2 regions of the Lysinibacillus sp. NPDC086135 genome follow, and region 2 is predicted to be linked to the other one. Evidence: riboswitches for the same ligand, from Rfam matches in the RefSeq annotation. Region 2 holds a riboswitch; the other holds the start of a gene.

Region 1 (9,847 bases), on a different contig from region 2:
TGGACCATTCTTTCCGTCTCTTCGGCCCTTCTTTCCGTCACTCTAATTTCTTTCCGTCGTCTTGGCCCTTCTTTCCGTCGCTCTAACTTCTTTCCGTCACATTGGCTCTTCTTTCCGTCACATTGGCTCTTCTTTCCGTCACTCTCGATTTTCTTTCCGTCGCTTGGATCATTCTTTCCGTCTCTTCGGCTCTTCTTTCCGTTGCTCTAATTTCTTTCCGTCGCTTTGGCCCTTCTTTCCGTCGCTCTCGACTTTCTTTCCGTCGCTTGGACCATTCTTTCCGTCACTCTAATTTCTTTCCGTCGCTTTGGCCTTTCTTTCCGTCACTCTAATTTCTTTCCGTCGCTTTGGCCTTTCTTTCCGTCTCTTCGGCTCTTCTTTCCGTCGCTCTCGACTTTCTTTCCCTCTCTTCGGCACTTCTTTCCATCGCTCTGTCTCCTACCCGTCACTTTACTATCAAAAAAAGAATAGAAAAAACGTCCAACAAGTACTTAAATACTCATTGGACGCCTTATGGCAGTTAATTATGCTTTTTGGTAGCGAAGCACAGGTGTACGAGCAGCGCGTGTTTCGTCTAAGCGAGACACGACTGTTGTATGTGGTGCTTCTTGTACGATCGATGGATTTTCTTCTGTTTCTTTTGCAATTTGGATCATTATATCGCAGAATGCATCTAATGTTTCTTTTGATTCTGTTTCTGTTGGCTCGATCATTAACGCCTCTTCCACATTTAACGGGAAGTAAGTTGTTGGCGGATGGTAGCCAAAGTCTAACAGACGTTTTGCGATATCTAAAGTACGAACGCCAAGTTTCTTTTGACGACGACCTGATAATACAAATTCATGTTTACAATGACGGTTATATGGTAGATCGTAGAATGGCTCTAAGCGACGCATCATGTAGTTTGCGTTTAGTACAGCGTATTCTGTTACAGCTTTTAAGCCATCTGGACCCATTGTACGGATATAAGTGTATGCGCGTACGTTGATACCAAAGTTACCGTAGTAAGGTTTAACACGACCGATTGATTGTGGACGGTCGTAATCGAAGTGATATGTTCCTTCCGCTGTTCTTACTAAAACTGGTTTTGGAAGGAATGGAATTAAATCTGCTTTTACACCTACTGGACCTGAACCTGGGCCACCGCCACCGTGAGGACCTGTAAATGTTTTGTGTAAATTTAAGTGTACGCAGTCGAAGCCCATATCACCAGGACGTGCTTTACTCATAACTGCGTTTAAGTTTGCACCGTCATAGTATACTTTACCGCCAACAGAGTGGATCAGTTCTGCCATTTCGATAATGTTTTCTTCAAATAGACCAAGTGTATTTGGATTTGTTAGCATTAATGCAGCTGTATCAGAACCAACTACTTTGCGTAAATCTTCAATATCTACTAAACCATTTTCATCTGATTTAACAGTGATAGTTTCAAAGCCTGCAACAGTTGCCGATGCTGGATTTGTACCGTGAGCAGAGTCAGGAACGATAACTTTATTACGATGACCTTCATCGTTTGCTTCATGGAAGGCACGGATCATCATTAATGCTGTCCATTCACCATGTGCACCCGCCGCTGGTTGTAATGTCACTTCATCCATACCTGTAATTTCAACTAATGAGGTTTGTAGATCGTAAAGAAGCTCCATCGCACCTTGAACTGTTGACTCATCCTGTAATGGGTGAACATTTGCAAAACCAGAAATTCGGGCAACTGCCTCGTTAATTTTAGGATTATATTTCATCGTACAAGAACCAAGAGGGTAGAAGCCAGAGTCCACACCGTGGTTTCGACGAGAAAGTGCTGTATAGTGACGCATAATATCAAGCTCAGATACTTCTGGTAATTCCGCTGCTTCTGCGCGTACTAAGTTTGCTGGCAGTAAATCTGCGAGATCAGCCTCTGGTACATCAAGTGCTTCTAAGCTGTAACCTACGCGACCTTCTTTGGAAATTTCAAAAATGAGTGATTGATTTTCGTTATGCATTAAGAGCCCCCATTTCCGCAACAAGTGCATCAATTTCTTCTTTCGTGCGTAATTCTGTTATAGCGATTAGCACGTGATTTTTAAGAGAGTCATATGTTTGACCTAAAGGATAACCACCGATGATACCTTTTTCAATTAAGCCTTTATTAATTTCTTTCACACATTTATTTGTCTTTACAACGATTTCGTTAAAGTGTGCACCTTGGAATGCTACTGTGAAGCCTGCAGCTTCAAAGGCATTTTTAGCATAGCGAGTTTTCGCAATATTTTGCATAGCCATTTCACGAACACCTTGCTTGCCAAGAGCAGTCATTGCTACAGAAGCGGCAAGTGCAAGAAGCGCTTGGTTCGAACAAATATTAGATGTTGCTTTATCACGACGAATATGTTGTTCACGTGCTTGTAATGTTAAAACATAACCACGACGTCCTTCACCGTCTACTGTTTCACCAACAAGACGACCTGGAACTTTACGCATTAGCTTCGTTGTTACTGCAAAGAAACCACAGTGTGGACCACCGAATGCTTCAGAAATACCGAAGACCTGTGCGTCCCCTACACAAATATCAGCCCCTAGTTTACCAGGTGGTGTTAAAATTCCTAGTGCAAGTGGGTTTGAAGATACAACAAATAAACTTTTTGCCTCATGTGCAATATCGCCAATTACTTGTAAGTCCTCTATTTGACCAAAGAAGTTTGGATATTGTGCAATAACAGCTGCCGTATTGTCATCCATTAATTCCTTTAAAGCTTCTACATCTGTCACACCATCTTTTTGTGGAACAGTAACAATTTCAATAGATTGACCGTATGCATATGTAGCAACGACATCACGATACTCAGGGTGAACCGTTTCCGATACTAAAATTTTCTTACGGCGTGTATGTCCAGCTGCAAGCATACCTGCTTCCGCTAATGCTGTTCCTCCATCGTACATAGAAGAGTTTGCAAGATCCATACCTGTAAGCTCTGCAATCATCGTTTGGAATTCGAAAATTGCTTGTAATTCCCCTTGTGAAATTTCAGGTTGATATGGAGTATACGCTGTGTAAAACTCTGAACGAGAAATAACATGATCCACGATAACCGGTTTGTAGTGGTTGTATACGCCAGCACCTAAAAACGATACGTTAGCATTTGTATCTTTATTTTTCGCAGCCATTGCCGTTAATTCTTTTAATAAAGCTGATTCAGATTTCGCTTCTTTAATATCATATAGGCCTTTAAAACGTACTTTTTCTGGAATATCCCCAAATAACTCATCAACTGAGGATACACCGATTACGTCTAACATTTCTTGTTTATCTTGCTCCGTCATTGGTAAATAACGATGTTTCATAAATGTAGGTCCCTCTTTTCAACTTTTATTTTGAACGCTTGTAAAACGGTGTTTCAACTGTTACTACTTTTAAGTGCTTACCACGAATTTCGATTTCCAATTCAGTTCCGATAGTTGCGAATTGGCTGTCAATTAATGCGTGACCAACATTACGTTTAGAGGAAGGAAGCTGTGTACCTGTTGTCACTTCACCGATTTCCTGACCATCCTTAAACACTTTGTAGCCATGACGAGGAATTCCTTTATCAATCATTTCAATGCCAACAATTTTACGTGACAGCCCATTTTCTTTTTGTGCCGCTAATGCATCATGACCATTAAAGCCCTCTTTATTTAACTTCACAGCAAAACCAATACCAGCCTCAAGAGGTGAAATTGTTGCTGATAGCTCTTGACCGTATAATGGAAGACCTGCTTCGAAACGAAGTGTATCACGGCATCCTAGACCTGCTGGGATAACGCCTTTGTCTTTTCCAGCCTCTAAAATTTCGTTCCATAAAGCTTTAATATCTTCTGGAGAGCCGTATAATTCAAAACCATCTTCCCCCGTGTAACCACTACGGGATACTAATGCTTTATGACCAGCAACTTCAACATCTGCTTGGAAACGGAAGTATTTAATCGTTTTTAAATCAGTGTCTGTTAATGTTTGAAGAACTTCTTCTGCTAATGGACCTTGAAGGGCAATTTGTGCATAAGCATCTGATTGATTGTCGATCGTTACATCATATTGATGTTGGTTTTCCATCATCCAATCATAATCTTTTCCAATATTTGCCGCATTTACGCACAATAAATAATGATTGTCTGCTAATTTATACGTTAATAAATCATCAACAACGCCACCATCTTCATAGCACATTGCATTATATTGCGCTTGACCTACTGCAATTTTTGAAATATCATTTGTCAAAAGATTTTGTAAAAAATCTAGTGAATTAGGTCCAGTTACTAAAATTTCACCCATATGTGATACATCAAATAAGCCAGCACGATTACGAACTGCATCATGCTCTTCTTTAATAGAAGAGAATTGTACTGGTAATTCCCATCCGCCAAAGTCGATTGTTTTACCACCATACTTTGCATATTCTTCAAATAGAGGTGTACGCTTTAATTCATTCGTCATTATTTTTGCCCCCTTAAATGGTAGTTACATTTTTTACTGGTAGTAGTTCGTCTGCTTTTTATAAGTGCAATCATGCTTCCCCTGTTTGTTCATTCAATTAAGGAATAGAAACTAACAACATTAGGCAAAACATTTAGACATAAAAAAAGACAGACGAACCCCTTTTCGGGATTCTCTGTCCTTAAACCTGAAAGTTACACCAGACTGGCTCGCATACCTACAATGCCAAACAGCCGGCTTTCCCCTTTGGTGGCTGTAGTACTACAGCTCTCTCCAGAGTTGCGTCTTGTACGAGTCCTTTTACCTGAGAGATTCATAACATTTTGTTATTTGCTCCTTCGGTGACGTCTACACGTGCTCTCCCCGCACAATCATCCGCCCAAGATTCATCTTGGTACTATTTAGTATTCAATGAACATTTAGTTACTTATTTGTCTATATCCTAACATTAATTGCATTGAAAAGGCAATCATTTTTTAATTTATATCAAAACACGAACGTTTGATTCATTTATTTTAATCAACGTTCGCCTTTTAACCTTTTAACTTGGAATACTAAATACTCAAGAATTTGGCGGAGTGTTCTGCCCTCTGTTAACACTTGTATATGTCCAGTTTCACGATAGAATCTTCTTCTGTAATGATACAGCTTCTCTAGCTCCTCTTTCGTTGAACTCTGTACAATTGGTCTGTTCGGATCATGCTGTATTCGTTTGTATATATCTTCGAATGTCGCATCTAAAAAAAACACGAGCCCACTGCGTCTCATTATTTTTCGATTTTCAGCATTGATTGCAACTCCACCACCTGTTGAAATAATACAAGCTTCGTCTCGGAAATTTTTCAAAAATTCTGTTTCTATTTCTCGAAAACGTACTTCTCCATATTTTTCAAATATCTGTGGAATTGTCATTCCCTGCTGCCGAACGATCTCATGATCCATATCATAATAAGGCATCTTTAACAAATAGCTTAAACGTCTTCCTAACGCACTTTTGCCGGAGCCCATAAAACCAACTAAATATATTTTTCGCATTCGAATCACCTTCTTATAACTACGATTCTACACTGTCTGACAAAATTTGTCCTAATAAATTTATCGTAGCTCGAATATTCAGCTTTTCTAGGTCATTATATGTTCGAAACTGAATCTCATAAGACATACAATACGTAAGAACAAAAGTAGTTACAAAAAATAATAATGCAATTGCGATTAAAAATATAGCCCCTCTGTCACTTTTCAATAACTGGAACATAGAAAGTTCGCTCCTTTTTGATACCACTTGGAAGTTCTACAGCTACTGTTAACATATTTTTTTCAAATTGGAACTGACATTTGTTAATATCAATTAGCATTGGTACATGACCACCATTTACTTGTTCACGAATTAAATTGCTATAACAATCAATATTATGAATAGTATCTCCTTTCTGGAAGGTTATTCTCTTTTGGTCTTGTCGAATCGTAAATGAAGAAATATCATTTAAATACATATTCAAATCATAAACAAAAACCTCCCACTTCGATTGTTCATCAGATAGTACTGTTGTTTTCATTTCTACAAACCAAAGCATAATGAACACAACAAGGTGTGCAATAAGCACAAAAACAACTAATTGAAATAAGGCTTCTAATAATGTATAGCCACGTTCATTCATCGACTTCACCTGTCAGTTGTATACATTTTTTACGTAATTCCCGTGTATTTTGAAAACTTACACAAATTCCCTGTCCATTCATAGACCATTGGAAATCTACATTTTCAACGGTATTAGTGCCTTCAGTTTGCTGTAAATAGCGATAACGCTTTAAGCCTTCATAGGCGGTTTCAGCTGCGATAACTTCTAACTTCTTGTTATAAAGAGTCGACTTCATCATGTAGCTGATCGGTATTAATGTCGTGCATAATAACATAACAATGACTATTGATAAAATCGTTTCTACAAATGAATAGCCAGATTCATTCAACTCTCGATCTCCCTCGTCCTAACGTAATCACAACCTTTTTAGTACCCTGAGGCGTTTTAAAATAAACAGTCCCTGGGGTCATGACGTTTCCATTGTAATTGTATATAATCGTGTTAATTGAACCTGAAGAAAGTACGACCTCAACCCCTTTTGGAAAAGGTCGTTCAAATAATTCTGTATAAAAATCCTTTTTAATGATATATCTTTTTGATGAGCTCTCAAATTTTATCGAAATGTATTCTCTTTTGTGCATACTATACGTTTGTATATATTGTATATCTAATTGAATTTGTGTGAAAAATCGCTCAATCTCTCTAGTTTCCTCTGCTTTAACCGAGTACTTTATGACAATCGCCGATAAACACATAACGATAAACAATACAATGAGCATTTCAACAAATGTAACACCACGCTCACTTTTTATAGTATCCATCAGTTACCAGAGCCATTATTAGAAGAAATCTTCGCCAATCGTACCTCTCCATCATTAGTGATCATTATCTCTTCTTTATTAGGACAGGTCGTTTCATCCTTCTTTAAATAGCCTTTTTCTACCAGATCTTCAATTGTTGGATAAGCCATAAAATCTACGCGATACGCCTCTACCTGGCCTTGCACCATAGAGATATACGCTTTACAGCCCTTCTCATCGACGGTGGCAAAATGTTTCGTAACATTAGGGATTGTTATTAAAATTAATATCGAAATAATTAGCAAAACGATGAGCATTTCAATCAACGTAAATCCAGCTTGCTGCTTTATCCGTTTCATTATTATCCTCCTATACTAGTTCAATCATATGATATATTGGTAATAATAAACTTACATATGCAGCAACTATGCACATTGCAATAATGATAAAGAAGGTAGGTTGCACAAACGCAAGGATTTTATGCAATAGTTGCTCTTGCTTTTCTGTCAATAATTCGCTGTACAGTACTAGCTCTTTTCCTAGATAGCCACTTTGCTCTCCATGTTCAACAAATGTTGAGAAATCCATCTGCCAAACCGTCATCAAATGAACAGCTTGTGTCAGCGTATCACCAAAAACAACACGCTCCTTTATACATCGTGCCAGATATTGTAGAAACGGTTGAAGTTGCTGTTGTTCTAAAATTTGTAGACTTGCCTGTAAAGAAAAACCACTTTGGAGTAGACTTCCTAAATAAGCAGCAAATTGTCTCGTCAAAGACATTCGTATATATATCCGAATCAATGGCGTTTTCAGGATAATATTTAGCCGGTGAGCAATCGGACGGCGTTTGAGATAAAGGTGAAAAAAGAAAATACTACAAATCACTGCTATTCCTACGACAATTAAAGCATCAGGAAAATGCAATAATACTTTTGACAAAGCAATGCTTGTCTCCTCTGTACCAGTAGTTCGACTTGTCACCATTTTTTCTATATTAGGAAAGAAGATGGTGCGAAACACTAAAAACAACAGCATCAAAAATATAATGAGCACTACTGGATATAAGAGTAGCTTCATTAATTTTTTCTTCGTCGATTCACTTAAAGCCATTTGCTTTGCCACACCTTTTAAGGTCTCAATCATATGTCCATTGTTTTCGGCAACTGTAATAGCTACTAAATGCTGCTTTGGAATTTGCAACGCTTCAAAAACTCCTAAAACACCGGCACCCTGCCTTAGTTTTTCATTGACTAGCTTTTGTATTTCTTCATGCGCTTCAATATGATGGGGTAATAGAATAGATATAGCTTGTGGGAATAAATAACCTTCCTGCATTAACACGCTTAATCGGCTAAAAAAATGAGCTTGCTCCCTTACTCGCCATTTTGTCGCCTTTTTGTAATCTAATCGAATTCCTTCAAAAAACTTTTGTATTCGCATAGATTTGATTCTCCATCAGTTCTTTTTGCCCTGTAAGCGTTAAATCATGCGGTAACTCAAAGCTAGTTTTTTGCATAATTGCTTTGATAGCCATTTGAAGATGAACATCGCTTAATATTTCAAACAATGCACGGCGTTCTTCCTGAACTATTGGTGATTGGAAAAGTGTTTGAGCAACAATACCCACCACAGTTTGACGAAGTTCTTCCACTGAAACGCCTAAGTCAATAAATCGATAAAGGCAGTTTATCGAATCTTTCGCATGAATTGTCGAAACCACTAAATGACCTGTTAAAGCTGCCTCGATTGCGATTTTCGCAGTCTCTTTATCACGTATTTCACCTATCATAATGACGTCAGGTGAGTGGCGTAAAATAGCCTTTAGTCCTGTAGCGTATGTAACGCCAGCTCGTTCGTTTACTTGAATCTGCAAAAGGTTAGCTTGGTTATTTTCTACAGGGTCCTCCAATGAAATGACATGTCGATTTAGTTCTGTCGAACAGTAATGGATTAAAGAATATAAGGATGTTGATTTACCAGAGCCCGTTGCACCTGTGAAACATAAAAGTCCTTGTTGATGTTTCACTAGTTCCATTAACATTTCTGCTACATATTTGGAATAGGATAAGGAAGTAAGTGGGAATGCATGATTTTGTAGAAACAATCGGACAATTAAGCTTTCTTTTAAAAATACTGAGGGAAGTGTAGAAACACGAAAGGCATATTGATCTTGTTCCATAGCTTTTTGGAAGGAGCCGCTTTGGGGTTTGCGTCGCTCGCTAATATCTAATGCCGCTAAAAATTTATAATAGGAAATCATTCGCTCTGCAAGCTCGTTCGGTAATTCACCAGCTTGGAGCAGCTTATCATATTTTCGAAAATATATACGATATTGTTCACGTTCTGGAACTAATAATAAATCTGATGCACCGAAATGATAGGCCTTTAATAAAAGTTGCTCACATTTTTGCTCAACAACCGTTTCAAAATTTTGCATATTCGCACCCCTCTTCTGGTTCACTCGAATATGACCGCTCTATTCGTTATTCCCTAGTATAGATAGGAAGCTGTTAAGTGAAAAGCCCTTTTCTTAAAATAAAAATTTGATATAAATTTTCCTGTCAAACATGTTTTTTGCTATAAAAATGTGGATAACATACAAATTTCCACTAACTACGAACATAATCTTATGAAAAAGTTAATATTTATGACTAAAGGAACTGTATCTTTTTCAATAATGCAATATAATAGAATTAACATGATTTTTTTCCTACACTTGGTAGAACAGCTAAAAATTCAAAAAATACATAGAGGTGAAGCAAATGATCAATCCATTAAAAATTACTAGTACATTGGCCGATGAAACTAGATATTCTATTTATGAGTACATACTGCAAGAGAAGAAAACTGTAACGGTCCAAAATATCGCTGATAAATTTGGCATCCATCCAAATGTTGCGCGGCTACATTTAACAAAACTCTCAGAAATAAATATCATTACAGCTGATTTTGCCAAAACTGGGAAAGGTGGTAGACCCGGGCGTGTTTATAAGGCCTCAGATAAAGGT
Region 2 (9,847 bases):
TCCAGAAGGCTAAGTATACAAAACTTTAAAAAGTATTTAAAAAGTTATACCAAATAGAGTCTTCGTAGGGTAAACTATGGAGACTCTGTTTTTGCCTATTATTAAGTTTTTTCTTAGTAAAGTGTATTTATTGAGTAGTTATGGCGTAAAAATGCCGTTTTTTTGAAAGGAGATCACAAAATGCCGACAGATCATATCAATCATCATAATCACCTTGCGGCAGAATGGGTGAAACAGTTTCGTCCTTATACGAAAGAGGGACAATGCGCAAGCTATATTCCCGCTTTAGCGGAAAAAGAGCCAAATCAATTAGCGATTTCGATTATCGGTACTAATAATGAGGAAATGAAAGCTGGAGACACAACTGAACTATTTACGCTGCAAAGTGTTTCAAAAGTCATTACATTTATATTAGCGTGTATGGAACGGGGATTACCTTATGTTTTAGAACGAGTAGATGTTGAACCTACAGGTGACACCTTCAATTCCATTATTCGACTAGAAAGCCATCAGCCTGGAAAACCTTTTAATCCAATGATTAATGCAGGAGCGATTACAGTATCCTCTATGCTTGACGGTAGTTCTCCACAAGAGAAGGTTTCGAAAATCCTTCAATTTTTAGAACAAATCGTTGGCAAGGAATTAAAGGTTAATGAAGAGGTCTATCAATCTGAGTGGCAAACTGCCAATCGAAACCGTTCATTAGCCTATTATTTAATGGATTCTGGCTTTTTAGACTGTCCTGTAGAAGAAGCATTAGAGGTTTATTTGAAACAATGTGCTATTGAAGTAAATGTTTCAGATTTAGCGATGATTGGTTTAGTCATTGCCAATGATGGTTATCATCCTTTATTAAAAACACAGCTATTTCCTAAACAAGTAGCAAAATTAGCGAAGGCGTTGATGGTTACTTGCGGGATGTATAATGCTTCTGGTAAATTTGCAGCATTTATCGGGTTACCTGCAAAAAGTGGTGTCTCTGGAGCAATTTTAGCGGCAGTGCCAAGTCACGCGGGCTTAGATTCACCTTTTCCTACTGGCTGTGGTATTGGCATTTACGGACCAGCAATTGATGACATCGGGAACAGTGTAGCTGGAGTGCATTTACTAAAGCATATTGCTACCGAGTGGAATATGAATATTTTTTAATCCATTCAAAAAGATGACTTCATAAATGGAGTCATCTTTTTTATGATGTTGATTATATTGTTAATTTGCAATGAAAAAATTACTTTCTTTTCATTTTATAAATAATCATTAGTAGAATAAACCAAATTGGTGTTAATAGTAATGCGGTACGTGTTGCCTCTGAAATGAACATGACTACTAATAAAAATGCAAAGAAGGCAAGTACTAAATAGTTCACGAACGGAGTAAAAGGTGCCTTGAAAATCGATGCTTCATGAAGTGCGCGATTTTTACGTTTATAAATGATATGAGAGATTAATATAATACTCCACACCCATATAAAGCAAATAGCACTAATCGTTGTCACAACACTAAAGGCATTTTCAGGCATTAATTTACTTAGTAATGCACCAGCGGAAACTACAATTGCAGAAACAACGAGTGCGTTACTTGGCACACTGTTTTTATTGAGCTTTGCAAACTTTGGCGAAGCTTGCTTGTTGTTTCCAAGATTAAAAAGCATGCGGCTAGTAGAAAATAAACCACTATTACCTGCTGAAGCAGCAGATGTAAGAACGACAAAATTAATAATACCTGCAGCAATTGGAATACCAGCTAGTGTAAATACTTGTACAAATGGGCTACTTGATGCAGACATTTCATACCAAGGATTAATGCATAAAATAACAAATAACGCTCCTACGTAGAATAATAAAATGCGTAATGGAATTTTATTAATGGCAGAAGGAATATTTTTTTTAGGGTTGGCCGTTTCTGCAGCAGAAACTCCTACTAATTCGACACCAACAAAGGCGAAAACAACCATTTGGAATGCCATTAGGAAACCGTATAGGCCGTTCGGGAATAAACCGCCATTTGTCCAAAGATTTTCAACTGTCACTGTGCCAGAGCTTGTTTGAAAGCCTGTAAATAACATGATTAGGCCAATAACAATCAGTGCCACAATGGTGATGACTTTTATAAGGGCAAACCAAAATTCTAGTTCGCCAAATAGTTTTACAGTTAACAAATTCAAAATTAGTAACAGTACTAAACACCCGATTGCAGGCACCCATTGAGGTATATCAAACCAATAATGTGTATAAACGCCGACTGCAATAATATCTGCCATAGCGGTCATGATCCAGCAGAACCAGTATGTCCAGCCAGTGATGTAACCTGCCAAAGGACCTATGTATTCGGATGCAAAATCGGTAAATGATGTATAGCCAGCATTCGATAATAATAATTCACCTAATGCCCGCATAACAAAAAATAAGGCGGTTCCGACAATGAGATAGGCAAAGATGATGGAAGGTCCCGCTAAAGCAATGGCTTTACCTGAACCTAAAAATAAACCAGTACCGATTGTTCCACCGATCGCTATGAGCTGCACATGGCGATTTTTTAATTCACGTTTTAATTGTTGTTGTTCCACGTTGATCCCCCTCAAAGATACGTAAAAACTATGACTGGAAAATAAAAAAGAGACTAGTAATGACACTAGTCTCGTAAACGACAGAATAACAAATACCGATTACGGATGTTGTATGTAAATACAGAAAAACATTCGTATGGTATAGCTTTCGTGTTGAAAGTTAATATTACTCCTCTGTCCTTTTGCCTGAGATAGTGAACCCTTCGGCGACGCAAAATGCGCTCTCTCCAGAACTGCTCCTGCTATAGTGTTATCCATAGCATTCATAGCTTATATTGTATGTCTGTATGACATTATTTTAAGATATTATAAATCCTATCAGTGCCTAGTTAATTATTCAAGGGTAAATTTCAAACATTTTCAGAAAAAAAGAAGAATGGAGTTCATCTAGGTAAATACTTTACGAAAAATAGTATTTTTAGACATACGTTAATTTAAGGATACTATTTAATTCGTAGTATAAAGTGGCGCATCTACGAAAATTATGAATGACATTTTATAAGTCGATTGGAGAGGAGACTAAAGCGACTTCTTGAGGATTAGCGGGTCATCGGACGCCCCTAGGAAAGGGCTGAGTCGGAACGAAAAAATCAACCACATGTTGATGATGGGAATGTGAATGTAATGAGTATATTACCTCACGTTGTTTTATCCTTTTCTGTAGAACTAACTTGTCAGACGTTAAACAATATATATAATATAGTAGAAACTCAGAATTTTTTGCAAAAAGAAACCATCTCATAGTCATCTGAGATGGTTTACATTTTGTTTAAAACAAAATTGATATAGGTAAATACAAATAAATTTACTTTGTTTCATGAGTAGATGTATTTATATTAGTCACTAATGTCTTATTGATTTGTTAATTTTGTTTTTTGGACTTTACTTTACCTGTCCAAGTACGGAAGCCGCCTTGAAGTTGGTAAATTTGGTTGTAGCCACGTTTTTTAAGAAATAGAGCAGCACGTGAGCTACGGCCTGTATTTTGACAGTATAAATATACTGGTAAATCTGGGCGAATTTCTTTGTGACGTTGACGTAGAGTAGTCGAAGGAACATTGCGTGCACCAAGGATGTGACCAGCATCAAATTCTTTTTGTTCACGTACGTCAATAAGCTGTGCTTTACGATAGCCTTCAATAAATTGTTCTTGTGTTAGGTTTGTTACGGCTTTTTTTAGTCGTAGGGCATTAATGCCGATATAAGCAATTACAACTACTAAAATAACACCGATTGTGATAAGTATGTTCAACAAAATTTCTTACCCCTTTCTATCTTCTTTATTATTATAAAAGATGCGCTAGCGATAGTCCAATGAGTTTGATAAAATAAATTACATTGTGGCTAGAATTAATCTATCTAAATTTCTGGATGTTATTAGTGGAATCATCCCACTACATTCATAGACTAGGGTGGACGATTACTTCAATAAAAAATAGAACTAAACGCAGAGTGTCAAAATTTTGAGAAGTATTGTTTTTTAATCATCACCTAGAGTAGGATGACATTTGTTAAAACGTATGCCATATTCAGGTTGATTGGAGTGAAGGCAGGGGGACTCCTTGAGGATCATAGCGTCACAGATGAGATCCTACAGCGAAGCGGATGTTTTCTGTGCTGAAGCGAAGCGACAGCAACAAATGTTTTAACTGTGCGAAAGCGAAGCGGCAGCAACAAAGCGACCAGCCGGAACGCCCACGTTATGGTGATGAGACTTATTTTTGTACACGTTGCTAATGTTCAATTAAATATTTGTAGGAGATGAAAATATGACAACTTGGTATTTTCTAAATTCAGGGAAATGTAGCCCTTCTTTTAATATGGCGTTAGATGAAGCATTACTTGATTGGCATAGTGAAGGTTTAATTCCACCAGTCATTCGTTTTTATGAGTGGGAGCCAGCAACACTTTCGATTGGCTATTTTCAGCAAGCAAACAGAGATATTAATCTAGAAGCGGTACGAGAACAAGGACTAGGCTTTGTTCGTCGTCCAACAGGTGGTAGAGCTGTTTTACATGAACATGAATTGACATATAGCGTCATTGTATCAGAAAGCTATCCAAATATGCCTGAAACAGTGACAGAGGCATATAGAGTGTTAAGTGAAGGTATATTGCAAGGTTTTCATAATCTAGGTATGGATGCTTATTTTAGTGTACCTGATACAGAAGAACAAAGAGCAGACTTAAAGAAACCAAAAAGCGCAGTTTGCTTTGATGCGCCAAGTTGGTATGAGCTTGTCGTGGAAGGTAAAAAAGTAGCTGGTAGTGCACAAACACGTCAAAAAGGTGTTATTTTACAGCATGGAGCTATTTTACTTGATTTAGATCAAGAAAAATTATTGTCTGTCTTCAATTTTTCAAGTGAAGAGGCGAAGGACCGTATGCGTAGAAAGATGCCAGAGAAGGCTGTTGCTATCAATAACCTTGTTAAAGAACCAGTGACAATAGAACAATGTGTGACAGCATTTAGAGATGGTTTTGCAAAATCGTTGCAAATTGATTTAAAACCATTTACACTTTCTGAGGAGCAATTAGAATATGTACATGCACTAGAAGAAAAAAAATATGCATGTGATGATTGGAACTTCAAAAAATAAAAAATGGTATAAGAAAAATATTTTTTTATCGTTCAATCCTTGTAATAACAAGCAGTTCGGGTTCTATTCGAAATTGCAAGAGTTGAATTGAAAAACTATATATAGTATCTTAATTAAAGAAATATACACAATATGTAGTGTTTAGCGACACATGATATTGTGTATTTATTTTGTAAGGTAGAGAATAAGGGAGGCAAAACGATGGTACTCACAAATCATCAACCCGAAGTAAACAAATTTAAACAGTTAAACAAAGACATTGAACAATTTCCACAGGTTCATCCTGTAACACCTGATATGCACATTACGCATAAAGGTGTATCAAGACTTGTAATGATCGATCGCTACTCGTTTAAGGATACGGAGAAGAAAACGTTAAAAGCCGGTGATTTTGTCGTATTAACAGTGAAGTCAGATCCGAAATTCCCTGCACGTGGTTTAGGGACAATTCAAAAGCTTGATATGTCTACGAAAACAGCAGAAATTTTGATTGAGGAAGATTACCGTAGTGCTTTAGATGATCCGAAAGAGCAAGAGACGGGTGTGATTACACGTTCAATTGACGTGCTAGAAAAGCCTCTTGAAATATTTTATGAACAAATCGCAAAACGAAATGCAACAGGACTTGCTGCTGTTGAAAAAACACCAGAGAAACGCCAAGAATGGTTTGAGAAGTTTTATGAGCAGTTAGTATCATTAAAATTCATTCCAGCTGGACGAGTTATTTATGGAGCAGGATCTGAAACAGATGTAACGTTCTTCAACTGTTACGTAATGCCATTTGTAGCAGATTCACGTGAAGGAATCAGTGATCATCGTAAGCAAGTAATGGAAATTATGAGCCGCGGTGGTGGTGTAGGGACGAATGGTTCGACATTGCGTCCACGTAACACTTTAGCACGTGGTGTAAATGGTAAATCATCCGGTTCCGTTTCATGGTTAGATGATATTGCGAAGCTGACTCATCTTGTCGAACAAGGTGGTTCCCGTTAACCGAAAACGGCGGGATTAAAATCTCGTGAATTGCTGGAACACCCTGAGAGCTTTTCTTGCTACAACGTAAACTGTGAAGTTAGGCGTGAATGCTTGAAAAAAGAAAAGATTGGGCAATCAGCAGCGAAGCATCTATGGAAACGTAGTTGAACGTTCAACGACTATTGAACCTTCCTAAACTTTGAACCACATCGGAGGTGGAAGCATGGAAGAAGTAAATCGTAATGTACGGAGACGTCCTTACGAGGCGCGAGACAAAGAACGATTGATTAAAGGAATTATTGAGTTGCATGAAAATGGTATGAGCCAAGTTGATATTGCAAAAACACTTAACATTGGAAGAGGAACAATCTTTAGATGGAATAAAGAGCTAGATCTTTTTAAAGCAAGAAAGCCTGGTCAAGCAGGAAAGCTGAAAAATAAGAAGTATCATTATGATGAACACTATTTTAAAAATATTGATACTGCAAATAAGGCTTATTTAGTAGGTTATATTACAGGTGATGGTACTATAAATGATCGTGGTAAATCGAAGCGGATTATTTTATCACTTGCTGAACAGGACCGGCAACTACTTGAAGATATCGCAAAAGAATTATCTATGCAAGAAGCGATTAAATTCCGTCAACGCTATGCACCGAATGAACAAAACAAATACTCTTTAACAATTAATTCAACAGAAATGTGCAATGATTTAATGAGGTTGGGTATTACACCTCGAAAAACAGGTTTTGAAAGTTGGATTGATTTTAAAAATGAGGATTTGCAATGGGCTTATTTAAGAGGGTTTTTTGATGCAGATGGCCATTTTTCCAAGCGTGGGAGAATAGGATTTACAGGTAATTGTCAAATGCTTTTATCATTACTCCAATTTTTGCATAATCAACAACTAGCTTTAACCATCCATAAAGTTTACCCAAAACAAGGATGCGTTGACTTATTCATTTATCGAAAAGCTGATGTGTTAAAGATTGTTCGAAAGTTATACGGTCATGGTTCCTTACAACTCAATAGAAAATATGAAAAAATCAAACCCTTCTTTGATGATATAGTCTGATCTTATGTGAAAGCATAAGAATGTGGCAGAAATGACCACATCGGAAAAGTATTTTAAAATATTTTTTTGTAACAAAAAGCGTGGGGCACAAATGATTATGCTGGCAGATTGGCATCCTGATATCGTGGAATTTATTATTTCAAAAATGCAAAATCCACGTATTCTACGATACCTAATCGAAAATACAACGGATAAAACAATTATTCGTCTAGCAAAAGAAAAATTAAACTTTAAGCCTCTTTCATTCCAAGAGGAAGCGATGTATCAAGGTATTGTTAACTATAAAGGTATCGAAGGCTTAGGTGGTTTTGATACGGCTATTATTCGTGAAGCGGAAAACAAACTGCGTGATGGTGGTACTTATACGGTTCACAATCCAGAGTTTTTAACTGGTGCAAATATTTCTGTAACATTAACAAAAGAATTTATGCAAGCTGTAGAAAATGACGCTGACTTTGAGCTTCGTTTCCCAGCTGTTGAAGAATATACAAAAGAAGAGATGGCTATTTACAACAGCGAATGGCATAAAGTTGGCGATGTGCGTGAATGGGAGAAAATGGGCTATAAAGTACGCACTTACCGTACTATTAAAGCGAAGGAATTATGGAATTTAATTAACGTTTGTGCAACATACTCTGCAGAGCCAGGTATTTTCTTCATCGACAACGCTAATGACATGACTAATGCAAAAGCTTATGGTCAAAGCGTTGTAGCAACAAACCCGTGTGGTGGACTTCGCCTCACGTTAAAAATTGCGGGATAAAGCGGGAAAGCTGAGATGCTAATCCGAACCGAAGGCTAAAGGTAAAACTTCAGTCAGGGGCAACGCATACCCGGTGATCCTACTTAGTAGACTATAACCCGGGCACGAGACCGCAACATTACACATAACATTAGACTGGCCTAATTAGAGAAAGGCTGTGATCAAATGAACAGAGGTTATGCAGGTTTTTATAAATCATATTATTTAAGAAGTTCATATGAGTATGCATATGCCAAATTTCTAGATTATCATTCAATTTCTTGGGGCTATGAAGACAAAGTATTTAATATTGGATTCAAATTTTATAAACCTGATTTTTTCTTCTATAATGATAACGGTGATATCATAAAGATTGTTGAAATTAAGTCTCGCGATATTACGGCGAAAGAAAAAGCTCTAGAAGCTTTAAAGGTTATTGAAACAACTTATGATATTAATTGCGAATTAATTTCTTATGAAGATTTGCTCGAAATGTATAAACTTGTACCATTTTCGTTAACTTCAACGATAACAGAATGGATAGAATCAAAAAATACAACAATAAACAAAGCTAATTATGGCAAGTTAAATGCTCATTTCAATCAACAACATAATGAGCATACTAAAAAAATAATTGGACAACATACAAAGCGATTGTGGGAATCTAATAGTCCGGCGAAAGCAAGAATGATTGAAGGTTTAAGAAAATCTGGCTTGGCTCAAAAGGGTAAGCAAAAGAAACCTAGGGAACAAAGAATCTGTAAAACTTGTGGGAGCAAGTTTGAAGTTATTGTTTCTTCATCCAAATGGTTTTGTACTCAATCATGCGCTGGAAGTTCAAATATTCAAGTTGCCACACAAACTTATGTTGAAAAGCGAGCAAAAGTTCATCAAGAAATTAAACAGACTGTAATTAAATGGGCAATCGACAATCAGAAAATTATTACTGCAACCCCCTTTAATCAAATAAAATCAACTCTCCAACCATTAATTGAAAGCATTTATCAAGAATTTGGAGTTAAAGATTTTAGAGTGATTTCGAAATCAATCTTTGGGGAAGATAGAGGAAGAAAAGAACTACTTAGGTTTATGAAAAAAATGTGTAATGAAAATGTATGCTGAGCTTACAGGAATTGAACTGTAAGAACTAGAGGATAAAAAGCCTTTAGGATAACAATAATTGGAACAACCACTTGCACCATATTCTGTGTGTAACTTAGCAGCTGTGAACTTAGCGCAGTTTGCAAATAAAGAAGATCAAACAATTGATTACGAAGCACTACGTGAAACAGTTCGTGTTGGTGTTCGTATGCAAGATAATGTTATTGATGCTACACCATACTTCTTAGAAGAAAACCGTGTACAAGCTCTTGGAGAGCGTCGTGTTGGCTTGGGCGTAATGGGCTTAGCGGACTTACTCATTTATTGTGAGAAAGAATATGGTTCAGAAGCTGGTAATGAGCTAGTCGATGAAATCTTTAAAACGATTGCTGAAACTGCGTATGAGGCGTCAACAGAGCTTGCAAAAGAACGCGGTAGCTTCCCATTCCTTGTAGGAGCAACAGAGGAAGAGACAGCACGTTTACGTAAAGCATTTACTGAAACAGGCTTCATGCAAAAAATGCCTGCACATATTAAAGAGCAAATTTTAGCAACTGGTATTCGCAACTCGCATTTACTAACAGTAGCTCCAACTGGTTCTACTGGGACGATGGTTGGCGTGGCAACTGGTCTTGAGCCATACTTCTCGTTCACATATTACCGCTCAGGTCGTCTAGGTAAATTCATCGAGGTAAAAGCAGAGATCGTACAAGAATATTTAGAACGTCATCCAGAAGTGAGTGAGAACGAACTTCCTGAATGGTTTGTGACGGCGATGGAGTTAAAAC

Evidence for each region. Region 2 has a riboswitch for glycine ahead of ACIPKN_RS12775 (amino acid permease). Riboswitches for the same ligand answer to the same signal wherever they lie in the genome.
Region 1: linked by a shared signal. The riboswitch ahead of gcvT (glycine cleavage system aminomethyltransferase GcvT) and the one ahead of ACIPKN_RS12775 (amino acid permease) in region 2 are both predicted to bind glycine.

Annotation. Positions count from the first base shown of each region.
Region 1 is NZ_JBIVCA010000008.1:51,065-60,911, forward strand. It holds gene gcvPB (aminomethyl-transferring glycine dehydrogenase subunit GcvPB) at 525-1,988, opposite strand; gene gcvPA (aminomethyl-transferring glycine dehydrogenase subunit GcvPA) at 1,981-3,327, opposite strand; gene gcvT (glycine cleavage system aminomethyltransferase GcvT) at 3,353-4,456, opposite strand; glycine riboswitch at 4,739-4,831, opposite strand; gene ACIPKN_RS11990 (shikimate kinase) at 4,976-5,491, opposite strand; gene comGF (competence type IV pilus minor pilin ComGF) at 5,689-6,114, opposite strand; gene ACIPKN_RS12000 (hypothetical protein) at 6,107-6,424, opposite strand; gene comGD (competence type IV pilus minor pilin ComGD) at 6,417-6,857, opposite strand; gene comGC (competence type IV pilus major pilin ComGC) at 6,857-7,195, opposite strand; gene comGB (competence type IV pilus assembly protein ComGB) at 7,206-8,279, opposite strand; gene comGA (competence type IV pilus ATPase ComGA) at 8,257-9,276, opposite strand; gene ACIPKN_RS12025 (helix-turn-helix transcriptional regulator) at 9,602-9,847, shown strand, end outside.
Region 2 is NZ_JBIVCA010000009.1:7,140-16,986, forward strand. It holds gene ACIPKN_RS12770 (glutaminase) at 181-1,149, shown strand; gene ACIPKN_RS12775 (amino acid permease) at 1,229-2,566, opposite strand; glycine riboswitch at 2,731-2,807, opposite strand; gene ACIPKN_RS12780 (rhodanese-like domain-containing protein) at 3,429-3,818, opposite strand; gene ACIPKN_RS12785 (lipoate--protein ligase family protein) at 4,336-5,166, shown strand; partial or broken gene ACIPKN_RS12790 (ribonucleotide reductase N-terminal alpha domain-containing protein) at 5,368-6,156, shown strand; gene ACIPKN_RS12795 (helix-turn-helix domain-containing protein) at 6,365-7,216, shown strand; partial or broken gene ACIPKN_RS12800 (vitamin B12-dependent ribonucleotide reductase) at 7,293-7,946, shown strand; gene ACIPKN_RS12805 (restriction endonuclease) at 8,145-9,080, shown strand; partial or broken gene ACIPKN_RS12810 (ribonucleoside-diphosphate reductase) at 9,142-9,847, shown strand, end outside.